3 regions of the Clostridium thermobutyricum genome follow, and region 3 is predicted to be linked to each of the others. Evidence: a T-box and tRNA genes for the amino acid it is inferred to sense, from the RefSeq annotation. Region 3 holds a T-box; the other regions hold tRNA genes.
The links. A T-box is a leader RNA that pairs with one kind of tRNA and senses whether it is charged. The one in region 3 lies ahead of thrS (threonine--tRNA ligase), so its partner is inferred to be a tRNA-Thr.
Positions count from the first base shown of each region.

Region 1: it encodes a tRNA-Thr, which carries the amino acid that the T-box ahead of thrS (threonine--tRNA ligase) is inferred to sense. The anticodon was not compared.
Region 2: it encodes a tRNA-Thr, which carries the amino acid that the T-box ahead of thrS (threonine--tRNA ligase) is inferred to sense. The anticodon was not compared.

Region 1 covers NZ_KB850956.1:2,822,074-2,828,424, forward strand. The annotation lists gene HMPREF1092_RS13215 (acyl-[acyl-carrier-protein] thioesterase) at 9-761, shown strand; gene HMPREF1092_RS13220 (BaiN/RdsA family NAD(P)/FAD-dependent oxidoreductase) at 827-2,077, opposite strand; tRNA gene HMPREF1092_RS13225 (tRNA-Glu) at 2,569-2,643, shown strand; tRNA gene HMPREF1092_RS13230 (tRNA-Val) at 2,648-2,723, shown strand; tRNA gene HMPREF1092_RS13235 (tRNA-Asp) at 2,739-2,815, shown strand; tRNA gene HMPREF1092_RS13240 (tRNA-Thr) at 2,847-2,921, shown strand; tRNA gene HMPREF1092_RS13245 (tRNA-Glu) at 2,931-3,005, shown strand; tRNA gene HMPREF1092_RS13250 (tRNA-Val) at 3,012-3,087, shown strand; tRNA gene HMPREF1092_RS13255 (tRNA-Asp) at 3,103-3,179, shown strand; tRNA gene HMPREF1092_RS13260 (tRNA-Thr) at 3,227-3,301, shown strand; tRNA gene HMPREF1092_RS13265 (tRNA-Glu) at 3,311-3,385, shown strand; tRNA gene HMPREF1092_RS13270 (tRNA-Val) at 3,393-3,468, shown strand; tRNA gene HMPREF1092_RS13275 (tRNA-Asp) at 3,481-3,557, shown strand; gene HMPREF1092_RS13280 (ATP-binding protein) at 3,770-4,771, opposite strand; gene HMPREF1092_RS13285 (DnaD domain protein) at 4,771-5,760, opposite strand; gene HMPREF1092_RS16610 (M23 family metallopeptidase) at 5,938-6,351, shown strand, end outside.
Region 2 covers NZ_KB850956.1:2,252,042-2,258,392, reverse strand. The annotation lists gene yyaC (spore protease YyaC) at 1-37, opposite strand, end outside; gene HMPREF1092_RS10525 (hypothetical protein) at 143-649, shown strand; tRNA gene HMPREF1092_RS10520 (tRNA-Tyr) at 819-903, shown strand; tRNA gene HMPREF1092_RS10515 (tRNA-Val) at 913-988, shown strand; tRNA gene HMPREF1092_RS10510 (tRNA-Thr) at 1,012-1,086, shown strand; tRNA gene HMPREF1092_RS10505 (tRNA-Tyr) at 1,092-1,176, shown strand; SAM riboswitch class I at 1,499-1,614, shown strand; gene metK (methionine adenosyltransferase) at 1,697-2,875, shown strand; gene HMPREF1092_RS10495 (DegV family protein) at 3,150-3,992, shown strand; gene HMPREF1092_RS10490 (hypothetical protein) at 4,109-4,570, shown strand; gene nagA (N-acetylglucosamine-6-phosphate deacetylase) at 4,598-5,734, opposite strand; gene recD2 (SF1B family DNA helicase RecD2) at 5,861-6,351, shown strand, end outside.
Region 3 covers NZ_KB850956.1:2,407,784-2,414,134, reverse strand. The annotation lists gene HMPREF1092_RS11265 (hypothetical protein) at 1-455, shown strand, start outside; gene thrS (threonine--tRNA ligase) at 583-2,514, opposite strand; T-box leader at 2,585-2,796, opposite strand; gene HMPREF1092_RS11255 (HNH endonuclease signature motif containing protein) at 2,862-3,275, opposite strand; gene ispF (2-C-methyl-D-erythritol 2,4-cyclodiphosphate synthase) at 3,363-3,830, opposite strand; gene HMPREF1092_RS11245 (anti-sigma-I factor RsgI family protein) at 4,111-5,130, shown strand; gene rluF (23S rRNA pseudouridine(2604) synthase RluF) at 5,130-5,936, shown strand; gene HMPREF1092_RS11235 (DUF3298 and DUF4163 domain-containing protein) at 6,171-6,351, shown strand, end outside.

The DNA.
Region 1 (6,351 bases), 410 kb from region 3:
AATTAGATATGGATAATAGCTTTACTAAGGATTATGAAGTTTTATATAGAGATGTAGATTACAAATTAAGATGTAAAATAGCTTCATTAGTATATTTTTTATGTGATGTTGGGAACGCACATGCCGAATCAGTAGGAGACACAATAAATTATCAATTAGAGCATGGAGCAGGTTGGGTATTTTATAAATATGATATAAAGATACATAAGTATCCTAACTATAGAGATAAATTAAGCGTAGTAACAATACCAGCAGGGTTTAAAAAATTCTATGCATTAAGAGATTATCTTATTAAGAATCAAGATGGAGAGGTTTTAGTTGAAGCTACAGCTTTATTCTTCTTAATTAATATAGAAAGAAGAAGACCTATGAGAATATTGCCTGAACACTATAAGATGTATGGAGAAGATGGTGATTTAGAAAAAGCTAAAGAGATGGAAAAAATAGAAAAAATGGAAGAAGAACAATTTTCTAAAGAGTTCCAAATAAGATATAGTGATATAGATTCAAATACACATGTTAATAATGTAAAATATGTTGAATGGGCATTAGAGTCTGTACCTAAAGATATAATAAAAGAATTCGATTTAAAAAGAATAAAAATAGTATTTGAAAAAGAAGTAAGCTATGGAAACTCTATTCATGTTGGAGTTCAAGTTAAAGAAGAGGAAGATGGAACAAAGAAGACACTTCATAAAATATATAATAAAGAAGGTGTAGAATTAACTCTTCTAGAATTCCAATGGGAAAAAAATAATTAAAAAACCTTAAGCAATTTTGCTTAAGGTTTTTTATTGATTTTATTATAAAAATATTAAATGAAATTCTATTTTAATACATCTTTTATAGAAGTTGCAGCATTAAAAGCAGAACTCCAAGCCCATTGAAGATTAAAACCTCCACAATCTCCATCAACATCTATAAATTCACCAGCAAAATAAAGTCCTGGTACTAATTTTGATTCTAAAGTTTCTGAGTTTATATCTTTTACATCTATTCCACCCACAGTTACTTGTGCATTTTGGAATTCTTTAGTTCCAGTACATTTAAATTTCCAAGATTTAAGTTTATTAATTAAATCTGATTGGCATTTCCAATCTAATTCACAACATGGAGTATGTATATTAAATATATTAGAAGCTTTAAGTATAGTTGGGATAAGTTTTTTATTTACAACTCCAATTAGAGCATTAGATATACTTCTATTAGAGAACATAGCAAGATGAGTATATAATTCATTTTCTATTTCTTCTTTACTCTTATATGGCATAGAGTCAACTTCTATAATAACTTCATGACCTTTATTTAATGCTCTTGAAGCTGTAGATGAAACTTGAAGAATAGGTGGACCAGATATTCCGTAATCAGTAAATAAAACTTCTCCAACTTCACTTCTAATAACTTTGCCATTAACAGTTAAATTTACTCTTCCATCAAATTTAATTCCTGACATAGCTTTTAAGTGTGGATAATCTAATTTTAATTGAACTATTCCTGGAAGAGGTTTAATAAGTGAGTGACCAAGATTTTCACATAGTTTGTAAGAGGAGCCATCAGAGCCAGTTTTGGAAGCTGATTTTCCTCCACAACACATTAAAAGTTTTCCACAAGAGAATTCTAAAAATTCATCATTGTTTGTGGATAATATAAAGTTTTTCTTTTTGTGGATAGATTTCACTTTACAATTGTTATACACAGGAATATTTCTTTCCTCTATATTCATTCTTAAAATATCCACAACAGAAGAAGCTTGAAGTGATTGTGGATAAAGTTTATTATTTTCTAATTCTGTTATTGGAAGACCAAGAGATAAGAAAAAGTTTCTTGTATCTTCAACAGAAAATTTATTTAATGTATTTTGAAAAAAGTTTTCTCTTGTACTGTGATAATTTATAAAAGGATATTTTATTGAGGCATTTGAAATATTACAACGCCCATTACCAGTAGTAAGAATTTTCTTACCAACACGATCAGTTCCTTCTATTATTGCTACATCTATACCATAATCTTTGGCTAGGATTGCTGACATAAGTCCAGAGGCTCCACCACCAACTATTATTAAATAGTGATAAATCATATTTAAATTTCTCCTTCATTTAAAATGTATTTAAATAAATTCTATCATAGTTAAGTAAATAAAAAATAATTAAAATCGTATTTATATCTATAAAAGAAAAATATTTTTCTTTTATAGATATAAAAAATATTATTTTAAATAAAGAAAGTTAGGTTTACTATGTAATTGAATGGCGTTAATATATAAATAAGTAGAAAAATAAATTATAAAAATCATTAGAAAAAAATATAATTAATAAAAAAATTTTTATACATAATAAAAAATAATGAAAAAGAACATAATAAAATTTATAAAAATTAAAGAAAAATAAAAAATGAGATAAGCCTTGTAAATACTAAGTTTACGAAGATTTTACATAATAAGATTAGTGTTAAAAATAATAAAAAAAAAATATTTTTTAAAAAAAGTGTTGACACTTAAAATGATTTTATGTAATATAGTCTATGTGGTCAGCGCGAAACAAATAAGAGCGCAGAACACAAATGAAATATGGCTCCTTGGTCAAGCGGTTAAGACACCACCCTTTCACGGTGGTATCAGGGGTTCGATTCCCCTAGGAGTCACCATTTTGGTCGCATAGCTCAGCTGGGAGAGCACCTGCCTTACAAGCAGGGGGTCACAGGTTCGATCCCTGTTGTGACCACCATTAAAATTATAATATGGCTCAGTAGCTCAGCTGGTTAGAGTGCCGGCCTGTCACGCCGGAGGTCGAGGGTTCGAGCCCCTTCTGAGTCGCCAATATAATTTTATAAAAAATTAAAACCAATTTGCTGGCATGGCTCAACGGTAGAGCAGCTGACTTGTAATCAGCAGGTTGTAGGTTCGATTCCTATTGCCAGCTCCAATTTAATATGGCTCCTTGGTCAAGCGGTTAAGACACCACCCTTTCACGGTGGTATCAGGGGTTCGATTCCCCTAGGAGTCACCAATTTTTGGTCGCATAGCTCAGCTGGGAGAGCACCTGCCTTACAAGCAGGGGGTCACAGGTTCGATCCCTGTTGTGACCACCATTAAAATTATAATACGGCTCAGTAGCTCAGCTGGTTAGAGTGCCGGCCTGTCACGCCGGAGGTCGAGGGTTCGAGCCCCTTCTGAGTCGCCAATATAATTTATAAAAATATTTTGACAATACTTATCAAAATGCAATTTGCTGGCATGGCTCAACGGTAGAGCAGCTGACTTGTAATCAGCAGGTTGTAGGTTCGATTCCTATTGCCAGCTCCAATTTAATATGGCTCCTTGGTCAAGCGGTTAAGACACCACCCTTTCACGGTGGTATCAGGGGTTCGATTCCCCTAGGAGTCACCAATTTTTAGGTCGCATAGCTCAGCTGGGAGAGCACCTGCCTTACAAGCAGGGGGTCACAGGTTCGATCCCTGTTGTGACCACCATTTTTTTTATATGGCTCAGTAGCTCAGCTGGTTAGAGTGCCGGCCTGTCACGCCGGAGGTCGAGGGTTCGAGCCCCTTCTGAGTCGCCAAAGAAGTAAGATTTAATCTTACTTCTTTTTTTATATAAAATATAAGATTTATTTACATATATAATTAAAGTGAAAAAAGTAAAATAGTAATAATATTTTATATATTTAATAAATATATAATTATAATTTGAAAAAATAAAAGCTATATAAATACTGAAATTTATATAGCTTAATTTTATATTTTAATCTAATTTTAGTTTTATATTTTATTCCTATTTTCTATTTCTCATATTTAATCTACGTTTTTTCTCTATTCTTAAATCATAAGTGTAAAATCTCATAAATTTAAAATTACCTATTAATCTTGAAGATGTACGCCTATCATAACGATCATCTAAATCATCTGCAACTAGATTTGTAGATATAAGCATTTTTTTTCCTAAAAGAAGTTTTTTATTAAGCAAATTAAAGAATTCAGTTTTTGAGAATTCTGTGATTTGTTCAGAACCTAAATCATCTATTATAAGTAAATCACAATTAGTAATTAAATCATCTAGATTTTGATTCTTATTAAATCTTATATCTGCTAAAATTCTTATAAGTTCATCGGCTGTTTTATAAACTACTAAATATCCTCTATCTAATAATTCTTTTGCTATACAATAGGATAGAAATGTTTTTCCTGTACCAGCAGCTCCAGAAAATAATAAATTTACGTCAGTTCTATTGAAGTTAGGAATATACTGAGAAACTATAAAATCATAGATTCTTTGCATATTTTCAAATGGCGTAAATTTTTGAGTTGGATAACTTGGATCTGTTTTATTTGGAAATAAACTTAAATCAAAATCATTAAAATTATATTTTGATAATATGCTTTGTAAATTAGAATCTTTATAATGAAGTTTTATAAGTTTATCTTTAAAGCATTCACAGCGTTTTGTTCCTATGTATCCAGTATCACTACATTTCTTACATCTATAATGAATAGTTAAATATTCAGGAGAATATCCTTTAGATACTAAAGCCTCTAGTTTTTTAGCTCTTAAATCAAAAATTTTATCTCTAAGTTTTTCAACATCTTCTTCAGTTGTAGTAGATTTTAAAATTAATAAAGGAAGTTTAACAGAAAGCTTTTTTATCTCATCATCTATCTCCATTATTTCAGGATGCTTATCTTTTATTTCTTTAATTCTTTCCTTTAAATTTTTATTTTCTATTGATCTTATTTCTTCGTATTCTTTTAATATTTCGGATTGATATCCACTAATCATTAATCATCCCACCCTAATAATTCACGCTCAAGAGCATCATAATCATAATTTTTCTCTCTAAAGTTTTTGATTTTTTGATTTGATTGATTTTGATTTTTGTAAAATGTTTTATTTCCTTGAGCTTTTTTAAAGTTTATATCTTTAAGTTCTATATCAGTAACAGTTCTTATGTTATTTTTATTCCAGTCAGTAAGAATACTATCTATATACTTAAAATCAGCTCTATTTAATCTTTGGAAACATCTATCGCAAGCTTTTTGAATTATTTCCAGTTTAAAGTTATATATAAACAACCATTTTTCTAGCATATCTTCTTGAGGTTTCATTAAATCTGTATTTTTTATACCAAGATATTTTAAAATTTCTTTTATTTTCTTCCACTTATCTTCTTCCTTAGCTATAAGAGTTTGTGCTTGACTTACTGTTCTTACATTCTTTTCATTCCAAGCAGAAGCAACTGTATCCATATATCTAAAGTGTGATTTACCTTTTGAAGCACAATATTCTACTAAAAGTGTTATTAATTCAGTAGTAAATAAGAATTTCTTATTCCATTCAATACATATTTGCATTTCTTTATAATTCAAAGTTCTTGAAAGGATTTTTTCAACATCTTTTAGCATTGATGTTATATCTGGTTCAGTTAAAGAATTTAAGATACTTTCGTCTTCTTCTGATTCAATAGCTTTTTCTGAATCAAGTGGTAAAAATTCTATACTAAAGTTTCCTAATCTATCTAATGGGGATAATTTTATTAATCCTTCTTCATTCCAGTAGTGTAAGGCATTCATTATATCTGATTCTAATAGATTTAGCATTCTTGCCATTATTTCTGAACCTATTCCAGGTTCACCATTCATATTTTGTTTTAGAAGTAGAAGATAAACTTTTACAAATTCTCCTCTAGCTTTTGGCATATACTGTTCTATAAACACATTGCTTACAGGAGTATAATTTAAAGCTTTATTTTTTAATACAAAAGTACTCATTAGTTTTACCTCACAAAATTGCGTATTCTAGATTACTAGTATTCCTAATATTTAAGCTAATTATAACAAAGACATTAAACTATAACAACTTAAAGGAAAAATAAGGAGGTATAAATTGAAAATAAATTGGTTAATTTAAAAAAGTCGATAAAATTTTAAAAAAGGAGATTTAATTAAATGTACTCGAGAAATTTTAAAAACAATATTATTAAATTTGCTATAATAACTGCAATTTTAATAGGAAGTTTAGCGTACTTAAATTCTTTTATGAATGAGAGTATTGCAGTAAATGCTCTAAATAATTATGATAGAAAAACAAATGTTGAGAGCGCTAATAAATCACAAGGAAAAGTTAAAACTGTTAACGGAAAACCACTTATGTTTTTTCATCCAACTTGTGGAGGAGTAGTTACATCTAGCTTTGGAGAAAGATGGGGAAAATTTCATAAGGGGATTGATATAGGAAAAAGTCTTGGAGATGATGTATTATCATGCTTAGATGGGACAGTTAAATCAAAATTCTATGAAAAAGATGGTTATGGAAATATAATAATAATAGATCATGGAAATGGATTAGAAAGCAGATATGCT
Region 2 (6,351 bases), 160 kb from region 3:
GATAATTAAAAGGAATTATTTTTTTCAAAGATTTCACCCCCTAGATAATATATTCACTAGAGTTTGTATATATACGAAAAAGCTTATGTTTGAATAAAATTCTTTAAAGTGGACATTAATTCAAATAAGAGGTGATATAATAATGAAGAAGATATTAGTTTTTATGATTTTTATAATGACGAGTTTAACTATGTATTTTTTAGTTTGGTGGCAACCAACTGAAAAAAATAATCAAGCAATAAACACTTCAAATGTTATTGAAACTGATAATAATATGAAAGATAATACAAATGTAGGAAAAGAATTAGATGACTCTAAAAAAGAACAAGATAAAATAGAAAAAGATTTAAAAAAAGAAAAAGCTAAAAAGATTGAAGAGGAGTCCAAAAAAGCAGAAGAGGAAAGAGCTAAGAAATTAGAAGAAAAAGAAAATAACAAATTGATTGTAAAAAAGATAAATGAAAATATGTCTATTGAAGATAAAAAAAATGTAGATAAATTATTGAGTGGATTATCTACAATAGATTTGATGAAAATAGAAGAAGGAATATTAAGTGGAGATTTAAACAGTGTTAAAGCTTTAATAAGCGAAAGATTGTTATTAGAGGATAGCAAGTTATTTTTTGAAATCATTGGCAAATATAAATAAGGGAAATAAATCACATATAAGTATAAAAGTTAAGTAATTGGAGAAAAACATAGAAAAATAATGATAATTTTGTTAAATAGCCTAATTTAAAGGTTGAAAATAATCCTTTATGAATATATACTAACTATTGTCGGTTGGACGTTGGTCTTCCGTAAATTAAATAAATTTTGGTGGGGTTCCCGAGTGGCCAAAGGGGGCAGACTGTAAATCTGTTGCAACTTGCTTCGAAGGTTCGAATCCTTCTCCCACCACCATTTAATTAAGGTCGCATAGCTCAGCTGGGAGAGCACCTGCCTTACAAGCAGGGGGTCACAGGTTCGATCCCTGTTGTGACCACCATTAAAAATAAAATGAAAACGTGCGCTGGCATGGCTCAACGGTAGAGCAGCTGACTTGTAATCAGCAGGTTGTAGGTTCGATTCCTATTGCCAGCTCCAAATAAGGTGGGGTTCCCGAGTGGCCAAAGGGGGCAGACTGTAAATCTGTTGCAACTTGCTTCGAAGGTTCGAATCCTTCTCCCACCACCAAACGCTAAGAAATATCTTAGCGTTTTTTTTATTAGAATTTTTAAATAAATGTAATAATATTATTATAGTAATAATAATAGATATAGTGAATAAATTTAAGAAATTACAAACTGTATATTAAAGAGAAAATATTAAAAACATTAAAAATATATAAATGAAATAAATGTTAAAAACTGACTACTAAGATATATTCTATGTTTATCTTGCTTAAGAAAAAATTCATATTTTCAAATAAAATTTTATTAAATATATAATGTGTTGACTTATTATATTTTAGTGTGTTACAATTTTCAAAGAAAATAAAGCAAATTAAATAACTAAACTCTTATCAAGAGAGGTGGAGGGAAATGGCCCTGTGAAACCCAGCAACCTACAGTAATTAATTTTAATTAATATGTGTGGTGCTAATTCCTGTAGATTTTATCTACAAGATGAGAAGAATAGGCAACTAGTTCTCTTCTTATCGAAGAGTTTTTTTATTATAAAAAAATTTTTATAGATTTGAAAGGAGAATAATGATATGAGAAGATTATTCACATCAGAATCAGTTACTGAAGGGCATCCAGATAAAATCTGTGACCAAATTTCAGATTCAGTATTAGATTCAATTTTAGCAAAAGATCCTAACGCAAGAGTTGCTTGCGAAACAGCTGTAACTACTGGAATGGTAATGGTAATGGGAGAAATAACAACTAACTGTTACGTTGATATTCCAAAGGTTGTAAGAGAAACAATAAGAGAAATTGGATATGATAGAGCTAAATATGGATTTGACTGTGATACTTGTGCAGTTATGACTACAATAGATGAACAAAGTGCTGATATCGCTATGGGAGTTGATGAAGCTCTTGAATCAAAAGAAGGTCAAAAAGATGAAGTTGAAGCAGTAGGTGCTGGAGACCAAGGAATGATGTTCGGATTCGCTACAAACGAAACTGAAGAATATATGCCAACTCCAATCGCTATGGCTCACAGACTTTCAAGAAGACTTACTGAAGTAAGAAAAAATGGAACTCTTTCATACTTAAGACCAGATGGTAAAACTCAAGTTACTGTTGAATATGAAGATGAAAAACCTGTAAGAATTGATACTATAGTTATTTCAACTCAACACAGTGACAAAGTAACTTTAGAACAAATTCAAACTGACATAAGAGAACATGTAATAAATGCTGTAATTCCATCAGAATTATTAGATGCAGAAACTAAATACTTCATAAACCCAACTGGAAGATTTGTTGTTGGTGGACCACAAGGAGATAGTGGATTAACAGGAAGAAAAATCATAGTTGATACTTACGGTGGAATGGGAAGACACGGTGGTGGAGCTTTCTCAGGAAAAGACTCAACTAAAGTTGATAGATCAGCTGCTTACGCTGCAAGATGGGTTGCTAAAAACTTAGTTGCTGCTGGTGTTGCAGATAAATTAGAAATACAATTAGCTTATGCTATAGGTGTTGCTAAACCAGTTTCAATCGGAGTTGAAACATTCAAAACTGGTAAAATATCAGATGAACAAATCGTTTCAATAGTAGAAAAAGTATTTGACTTAAGACCAGGTGCTATAATAAGAGACTTAGACTTAAGAAGACCAATCTACAAACAAACTGCTGCTTACGGACACTTTGGTAGAACTGATGTTAAACTTCCATGGGAAGAATTATCAAAAGTAGAAGAAATAAAAGCATTAATGAAATAATTATAAAAGGAGTTGATTTATTCAACTCCTTTTATTTTTGTAAAAAAGACTTTTTCTAAAATGAAAGAGTCTTTTTTATAAATAAAATGTATATTTGCTTCAAATAAGAACTTGGGAATATAATCCTTAAATAATTAAATAAATTTACAATGAATATAATAATTAAGTAAAGATAAATTTATTTAATTATTACAGAAATTATAAAAATTTAGATATATAAATATAATTAAATGTTATATAATGGAAAAAGGAGATTAGAAAAAGGGGAATTATTATGAGGATAATAGTAGATAGTACATGCGATTTACCAATAGAAATTATAGAACAATATGATATTAAAGTTTTACCACTTAAAGTTCTAATTGAAGATAAAGAATATTATGATAGAGTTACTATAGAATTAGAAGAAGTATATGAATATATGAGAAAGGGAGTTGTTCCTAAAACTTCTCAAGTATCACCAGTAAGTTTTTATGAAGTTTTTGAGGAGATGTGTGAAAATGGAGAAGATTTTATTTATCTTGCATTTTCAAGTAAGCTTTCAGGAACTCATGATTTAGGAAAAAGTATATTAAATGAATTTAAAGAGAAATATAAAAGTATTAATATGGAAATAATAGACACTAAATCAGGTTCTACGGCTATAGGGCTTTTAGTTTTAGAATGTATAAAAATGAACAAAGAAAATTTAGGATTTTTTGAAATATTAGAGAGATTAAATGAAAAAATAACTCATATAGAACATATCCTTACTTTAGGTGATTTAAATTGGCTTGTTAAAGGTGGAAGAATAGGAAAAACAAAAGGATTTGTTGGAACTATGTTAGATATAAAACCAGTTTTAGATCTTAAAGATGGAGAAGTAAATGTTGTAAAATCTATAAGAGGAAAAAAGAAAACTATAAATTATATCTTAGATATTTTAGAAGAGAGAGGGATAAAAAATAATAATTTAATAGGGATTAGTTATGCTGAAGATTTATCTATTGTTGATGATATTAAGAAAGGTATAACACAAAGGTTTGGAGAAAAAGAATTTATGATAAATAAAATAGGAAGTGTTTTAGGAAGTCATGTTGGATTAACTGGAGTAGGAATTTTCTTTTTTAATTATTAATTTTAAGACTATAAAAGCACATTTAAAAGCTTTTATAGTTTTTTTTATGTAGCAATAGGTATAGCTTTTAAATATAATATATTAGATTTCCATATAATTATCTAGGAGGAAAGCTTATGTTATGTAAGAGGTGTAAAAACTTAATAGAAGATGATTTGGACTCATGTCCATTTTGCGAATTAGATTTTAAAGAAGAAAATATAAATACTGAAGAGGAAAAATTACGAGATGATATAAAGGACAAAGTTGAATTAGAAAAGGTTAAAGATGTAGAAATAAAAAATATAGAAGTTGATGAAGTTTATGGTGGAGAATTAAAAGAAGTAGAAGAAAAAAATGAATACATTGAAGAAGAGTTAATAGAAAAAGAAACTGAGATTAATGAAAATGATTCTAAAGTTAAAGAAACTTCAGAAGAAAAAGATAAAGAGCCAATAGAATATGAATTAGAAGAAGGTAATCAAGATAAGTATGATTATCAATTAGAAAAAGATAATAAATATAATGATTATAAAGTTATAGGAATTGCTATTATATTATTAGCTATAATATTAGGATTAGTAATGTTATTTAAATAACAAAGAGGATGTAGTACATCCTCTTTTTTAAACTTCGTGTATAATTTTTCCGTTTATTATTACTTTTTTTACATTTATGTCTTCATCAAATAAAATTAAATCTGCGTCTAATCCTTCTTTTATTTGTCCTTTTTTATCTTCAACTTTACAGTGTCTAGCTCCGTTATAAGTAGCCATTTTAACTACTTCATATAATGGATAATCTGAATTTTTATAAACATTTCTTACTGCTTTATCTAGTGTTAAGATTGAACCTGCTAAAGAACCAGCTTCAAGTCTTGCTGCTCCTTCTTTAACAAAAACATCTTGTCCACCTAAAGAATATTTTCCATCAGGCATTCCGCAAGCCATCATAGCATCAGTTACAAGAAGAACTTTATCTGTTCCTTTTTGTTTATAAGCAACTCTTAATGATGGAAATGATATGTGAATTCCATCAGAGATAGTTTCAGTTGTTATATCTGAATCGAAAACAGCTCCAACTACTCCAGGTTCTCTATGAGCAAACCCTGTCATTGCGTTGAAAAGATGTGTTGCATGTGAACAACCACATTTTATTCCTTCCATAGCTTGTTCGTAATTAGCTTTAGTGTGACCTATTGAGCAAACAACACCTTTTTTACTTAAATATTCTATAAGTTCTTTAGCACCATTAACTTCTGGAGCAATAGTAATAGAAACTACAGCATCAGCACAATCTCCAACCATTTTTTCATAAGTAGCTATTGAAGGAACTTGTAAGAAATTTGGATTTTGAGCACCTATAGCTTTAGGACTTATAAATGGTCCTTCAAGGTGAGCTCCAAGAACATTTGCACCATCTGTACCATTTTCTTTAGCTTCTTTTATAACTTTCATTGATTGTTTTATATCTTCAACTGCAACAGTCATTGTAGTTGGAGTAAAAGAAGTTGTACCAAATTTACATATTGTTTTTGATATTTCATTTATAGCTTCAAATGTTCCATCCATTGTATCATGTCCACCAGCACCGTGAATATGAACATCAATAAAACCAGGAGATAAATACATACCTTTTGCATCTATAACTTCTGAATCAGTTACATTCTTAGGGTTAATTTCTTTTATTTTTCCATTTTCGATTAAAACTGAACCTTTTTCAATTCTATCTAGGAAAATTATATTACAATTTTCTATTAACATTAAAACACCTCCAAAATTTTAAATAGTTTAGCAGACATAAATAATTTTACTTAAATGTCTTATGATATAATTATATAATATATAATTGAAAATAAAAATAACTAAGGCAAGATTTGGAGAGAAAAAATGGAAACTATAGTTGGTTTAGTAGAAGGTATAGTATTCAAAAGTGAAGATTCTGGTTATACAGTTCTAAAGGTAAATGTTAATAATCAAACTATTACAGCTACTGGAGCTGTGCCTTTTGCTAAAGAAGGTCAAAGTGTAAAGTTAACTGGAGAATGGATTATTCACAAGCAATTTGGAAAACAGTTTAAAATAGAGGAATTTGAAGAAATACTTCCAACATCTAAAGATGGTATTGAAAGATACTTAAGTGCAGGAGTTATTTATGGAATAGGGCCTGTAACAGCAAAAAGAATAGTTGAATATTTTGGAGAAGAAACTTTAGATATATTAGATAATAATATAGAGAGATTAAAAGAAGTAGAAGGAATTGGAGATAAAAAGTTTAAAATAATATATGATTCTTATCAAGAACAAAAAGGATTAAGAGATATAATATTATTTTTTACTGAGTATGGACTTAGCAATAATCAATGTATAAAGCTTTATAA
Region 3 (6,351 bases):
AATATGATGATATTTTAAGAATAATAAAAGAGTACAATGAAAATGTGGAATTTAGATTAGAAAAATTTGATGGGAATTCTTTTGATGCAAAATTAAAATCGATTTTAGAGTTCTATGGAAATAAATATAATTTAGAAGAAGAAAAGGTTGAGGATAAAGACTTAGGAATATCTATGTATTCACTAACTAATAAGAAGAAAAATTTAGAGGCTGGATATGTTGTTATTTCACCTGTATTAGATGAAAAAATAGTTGAATATATGTCAGATAATTATTCAGATGAAGTTATTTATTTCTGTCCTATAAATGGAACTACAAAAGAATTTGAGTTTGATTTAAATGAGTTTTTCATAAAAGATACAAGTAAGATATTTAAAAAGTTTTTAAAGAAATGTGTGGTGTCAGAAGAAAAAGACATAAAAATAAAAAAAGTAGATATTATAACTGGAATATAAAAAAGACAGCTTAAAATAAGCTGTCTTTTTATATTAAAATATTAATTATTTACACATTCTTTAGAGTAATGAGAGAATTAATCCACAAATTTATAAAATATTGTGGAAAGAAAAATTTCTTTTTCTATTAGATTTCTTTAGTTTCTATTTCTTTTAATAATCTAGCTTTGAATTCTTCAAAATTCATTGATCCTTCATCACCATTTTTTCTACTTCTTACAGAAACTGATTTTTCATTAGCTTCCTTTTCACCAACAACTATGATATAAGGAGCTCTTTCAAGTCTAGCTTCTCTAATTTTATATCCGATTTTTTCAGCTCTGAAATCACCTTCAACTCTAACACCACTATTTCTTAAGCTTCTTATTACTTCATCAGCATAATCATTATATTTATCTGAGATTGGAAGCAATTTAACTTGTACTGGTGCAAGCCAAGTTGGAAGTGCTCCAGCATATTTTTCAATAAGCATTGCAAGAGTTCTTTCATAACATCCAATTGAAGATCTGTGAATTATATAAGGTAATTTTTTATCTCCATTTTTATCTACATAAGTCATATTAAATCTTTCAGCAAGAGCAAAATCTATTTGAACAGTGATTATTGTATCTTCTTTTCCGTGAACATTTTTAAATTGGATATCAAGTTTTGGTCCATAGAATGCAGCTTCATCATCAGCTTCAACATAGTTTATTCCTAAGTGATTTAATATATTTCTCATTATATCTTGAGTTGATTCCCAAGCTTCTGGATTATCAATATATTTTTCTTTATTTTTTGGATCCCATTTTGAGAATCTGTAAGTTATATCTTTTTCTATTCCTAGAGTAGTCATAACGTAGTTTATAAGATCGACAACTCCTCTAAATTCATCTTCTAATTGTTCTGGAGTAACAACTAAATGTCCATCAGCAAGAGTAAATTGTCTAACTCTTATAAGACCATGCATTTCACCTGAAGCTTCATTTCTAAATAGAGTAGAAGTTTCAGCATATCTTAATGGAAGATCTCTGTAGCTGTGTTGTTCAGCATTGTATATTGTATATTGGAATGGACAAGTCATAGGTCTTAAAGCAAGAACTTCATCATCTTTTTCTTCATCACCTAAAACAAACATACCATCTTTATAGTGATCCCAGTGTCCTGAAACTTTGTAAAGGTCACTTTTAGCCATTAGAGGAGTTTTAGTTAAAATATATCCTCTTTTTTCTTCTTCATCTTCAATCCATCTTTGAAGTACTTGAACTATTTTAGCTCCTTTTGGCATTAATAATGGAAGACCTTGACCTACTTTTTCATCAGTCATAAATAATTTTAATTCTCTTCCTAATTTATTGTGGTCTCTCTTTTTAGCTTCTTCTAAAGCTTCTAAGTGTTCTTCTAAGTCTTTAGCTTTTAAGAATGCAGTTCCATATATTCTTGAAAGCATTTTATTTTTTTCGTCACCTTTCCAGTAAGCACCAGCACTTCTAAGAAGTTTAATAGCCTTAATTGGTTTTAAAGCCATTATGTGTGGACCAGCACAAAGATCAGTAAAATCACCTATTTTATAGAAGGAAATTATTTCTCCTTCTGGTAAATCATTTATAAGCTCAACTTTATAAGGTTCATCCTTCATAAGCTCTAAAGCTTCATTTCTTGGAAGTTCAAATCTTTCAATTTGAGGATTTTCTTTTACTATTTTTTTCATTTCTGCTTCAATTTTTTCTAAATCTTCTGCAGAGAAAGCATTTTCTTTATCAAAATCATAGTAGAATCCATTTTCTATAGCAGGTCCTATAGCAATTTTAGCTTCTGGAAAAAGTCTTTTAACAGCATAAGCTAAAACATGTGAAGCTGTATGTCTTAAAGCATCTTTTCCTTCTTGAGAATCAAAAGTGCAGATAGCAACCTCTGCATCTTCATTTAAAATATATCTAAGGTCAACAACTTTATCATTAACCATTCCGCAAAGTGCATTTCTTGCTAATCCTTCGCTTATTCCTTTTGCTATGTCTAATATAGAAACTCCAGCTTCAAATTCTTTAACTGAACCGTCTTTTAAAGTAACTTTTATCATTTTTAAAACTCCTCTCGTTGTATATTCTTAATTGATTTCAAAATAAAAAAACTTCGACTCTATAGAAAACTATAGAGACGAAGTAATATCCGTGGTTCCACTCTAATTATTCATATAAAATTATATGAATCACTTTTATTATCGTAACGTGATAAAACCGGACTGTATTAAAGTCGCTCGGAGGTGGTTTTCTGTTATGCTCAAATAAAAATACTTTCAGCTAATGTATTTTCTCTCTGGAAGTGAGTTATATAACATACTCTTTCTCGTCAATGCGTTAATTATTGATTTTGTATATATTATAGTAATTACAATTCTATATGTCAACATATAAACTGTAAATATAATTATTCTATTTTGTATATTTCATTACAAATATTTTGTAATTCCAAAGTTTGAAGTAAATCTTCAGGATAATAAGAATTTCCCATTATTGAAAAAATTATATGATCTTTTTTATATCCTTCTTTATAAAGTTTAAGATCTTTTGTAATTCGTTTAACAATGTTTTTAGATGCATTTAAAATAGTCATTAATTCTTTAATTGAATAATAAGGTTTATTTAATATTTTATAAAGTTTCTTTTGAAGATTTATCTTATATTCTATATCTTTTTCAATATTATGATGTGGTCCATTTTTGCCTCTATGATGTTCATTACATAAGTGCATATAGTTAATTTCTATATCAAATCCACCTTCAGAGCGATGAACTATGTGATGTATATCAGCTGGTTTTTTACAAATCTCACAAAAGTACAATAGATATCCTCCTTTATTATAAAATTATGTTTAATAACTTTATAGAAAAATTATAAATTAATAAACAGGAAGAATCAAATCCAATTATTATAAAAGAAGGCAAATTGCTTGTGATGATATTCCAAGTTCTTCACCAGTAAAACCAAGTTTTTCTTCAGTTGTAGCTTTTATATTTATTTGGTCTATATTTATATTCAAAGCATTTGATATATTTTCTCTCATAATTTGAATATGAGGAGCCATTTTAGGTTTTTGGGCTATTATTGTGGAGTCAATATTTCCAATTGTAAATCCATTATCATATAAAAGTTTTCCAACAGCTTCTAAAAGCTTTATGCTAGAAATACCTTTATATTTTGGATCAGTATCAGGGAAATGCTTACCAATATCTCCAAGAGCTGAGGCACCTAATAAAGCATCCATTATTGCATGAATTAAAACATCAGCATCAGAATGACCTAAAAGTCCAAGAGTATGGTCTATTTTAACTCCACCTAATATTAAATCTCTATCTTTTACTAAACGATGAACATCATATCCAAGTCCAATACGCATAAAAATATCACCTCTTTAAAAAATCTTCTTTAATTTTAACATAAATATTTGTAACAAAGAAGAAAGGGTATGGTACTTTAGCTTTTTTGTATTTAAAATCTACATAAATCACGTTTTTTCTCCTCATAATTAATCCTGATAAAAATAATTTATAGTATAGTATATTAAAATAAGTATAATATTGATAACATATAGTTTTTTATTAACTATATTAGTTAAAAATTTTTTATTTTTAGGGTATAATTGTAAATATATAAAAGAAATATGAGGATGGGGTATTGTGATAAAATTTAAGAGGAATAAATATGCTTTTTCAAAAGCAGCAAGTTTATTATCTGTAGGAAAAGAATTTGATAAGAAGAGAGGGGAACAACTTTCTTTACTGAGAAAAGAAGTATATCTTTATGATGTGCACATAAAAGAATTATCAAAATTAAATCCAACATATGATGTAAGGAATTTAATTTTGAATTTAGCTTTTTTTATAATTAATGATGTAGAGCTTTTAGAAATTTTAAATGAAAGAAGAAAACTTAATATAAGTCTTCTTAGTAGAAAAACAAGAATAGGAAAAAATTTTATAGATAAATGGTCAAAGTACATAATTTTTTATACTATTTTATTTTCAAATCCAAAATATAAATTTATTCAGGATTATTTTAGAATAGTAGATTTAGAAAAAACAAATTCTTCAACAAGTTTAAGTGTTATGGAAGAAGAGCAGAATAGTAAAGGACTAGTTATAAAGAAAAATGAGCATTCGATTAATCTTTTAACTAGTACAGGTGAAATTATAAAGACAAAAAAAGTAGATGTAGAAATAGGACAAGAGCATTATAGCAGTGGTAAAAGCTTTTTTAAAAAGAATAAATTAAAGCTTTTTTTAGGATTTATTATAATTGTGGTACTAGTAGGAGGGTTCTTTTATCAGTATAATAAAAAAATAACAACTATAATGATTCACACAACATCTCAAATTAAAATGGAAACAAATAGATTTAATAAAGTTTTATATTCATATTCAAAAACTGAAAAGGGAGAAGCTTTATTAAATGAAATAAAACCTAATGGAGAAAATTTAGATACAGCAATTTTGGATACAATAAAATATGCGGAAAAAAATAAAATGATGCCTGAAAAGGGATTGTTAATAACTATAAATGGAACATCTGTTAATATAAAAACATTAAAGAAAACAGGTGAATATATTTATAAGAATAAGATAAATGTAGATATAAATAATAATGGTATACAACATAAGTTATACACAATAATAAAAAACCAAAAGGAAGAAGATTAATGAATAGAACTAGATACAAATATATAAACAAAAGAGGAAAAGAAAAGGAAACTAGCAAAAAGGTTAATCAAAAGGTTATAATTCATGAGGATAGACCAGAAGAGATTAGATTAAATAAATATATAGCTGAAACTGGATATTGCTCAAGAAGAGAAGCAGATAAATTAGTTGAAGAAGGTAAAGTTTACGTTGATGGTGAAAAAGCATTAATGGGTCAGAAAATAAAAAAAGGTCAAAAAGTAGAAGTTAATGGGAAGGTTGTTAGTAAAGAGGAAGAACTAGTTTATATAGCTTTAAATAAACCAGTTGGAATAACTTGTACTTCAGAAAAAAAAGTAAAAGGAAATATAGTTGATTTTGTAAATCATGAAAAAAGAATATATAATATTGGGCGATTAGATAAAGATTCACAAGGTCTTATATTAATGACTAATGATGGAGATATAGTAAATAAGATACTTAGAGCTGGCAACTATCATGAGAAAGAATATATAGTAACTGTAAATAAAAAGATAACTCAAGAATTCATAAATAGAATGAGCAATGGAGTTGAGATATTAGATACTATAACTAATAAATGTTTTGTAAAAAAAGAAGGTGAGAAAGTATTTAGAATAATACTTACTCAAGGATTAAATAGACAAATTAGAAGAATGTGTGAAGCCTTAGGATATGAAGTTACTAAATTAGAAAGAATTAGAATAATGAATATTAATTTAGGTAATTTGAAAATAGGGGAATGGAGAAATTTAACTTATAAAGAGCTTAGAGATTTAAATGAATTAATAAAAAATTCTAGAAAATAGGAATAATAAATAGTCTACAGATAAATAATATCTGTGGGCTATTTTTTTAATAAATTATACAATTATCAAAAAAAGTATGTTAATACAAAAAATTACTAACAGTGTCCACAGGTACCTGTGGATAACTTGTTACAAGTTTGTTGATATTCCTGTAGATAAAATGTTTTTTAATGCAGAATAAGTGAAAAATATGAGATTCTATGTAAAAAAATATACAAAAGGAGAAAAATTAGTATGGTAAAAAGGGCTTATAGACTTAACTTAAAGAGTTTGTGGATAATAATTTTATTAACAGTTTCCACACAATGTATGTGGATAACTTCATATGCTCTAGAGGATGGGAATATAATTGATAAAAAAATAAATCAAAAAACTAAATGTTTAAATGTAAATATGAATATTCCATATATAAAGG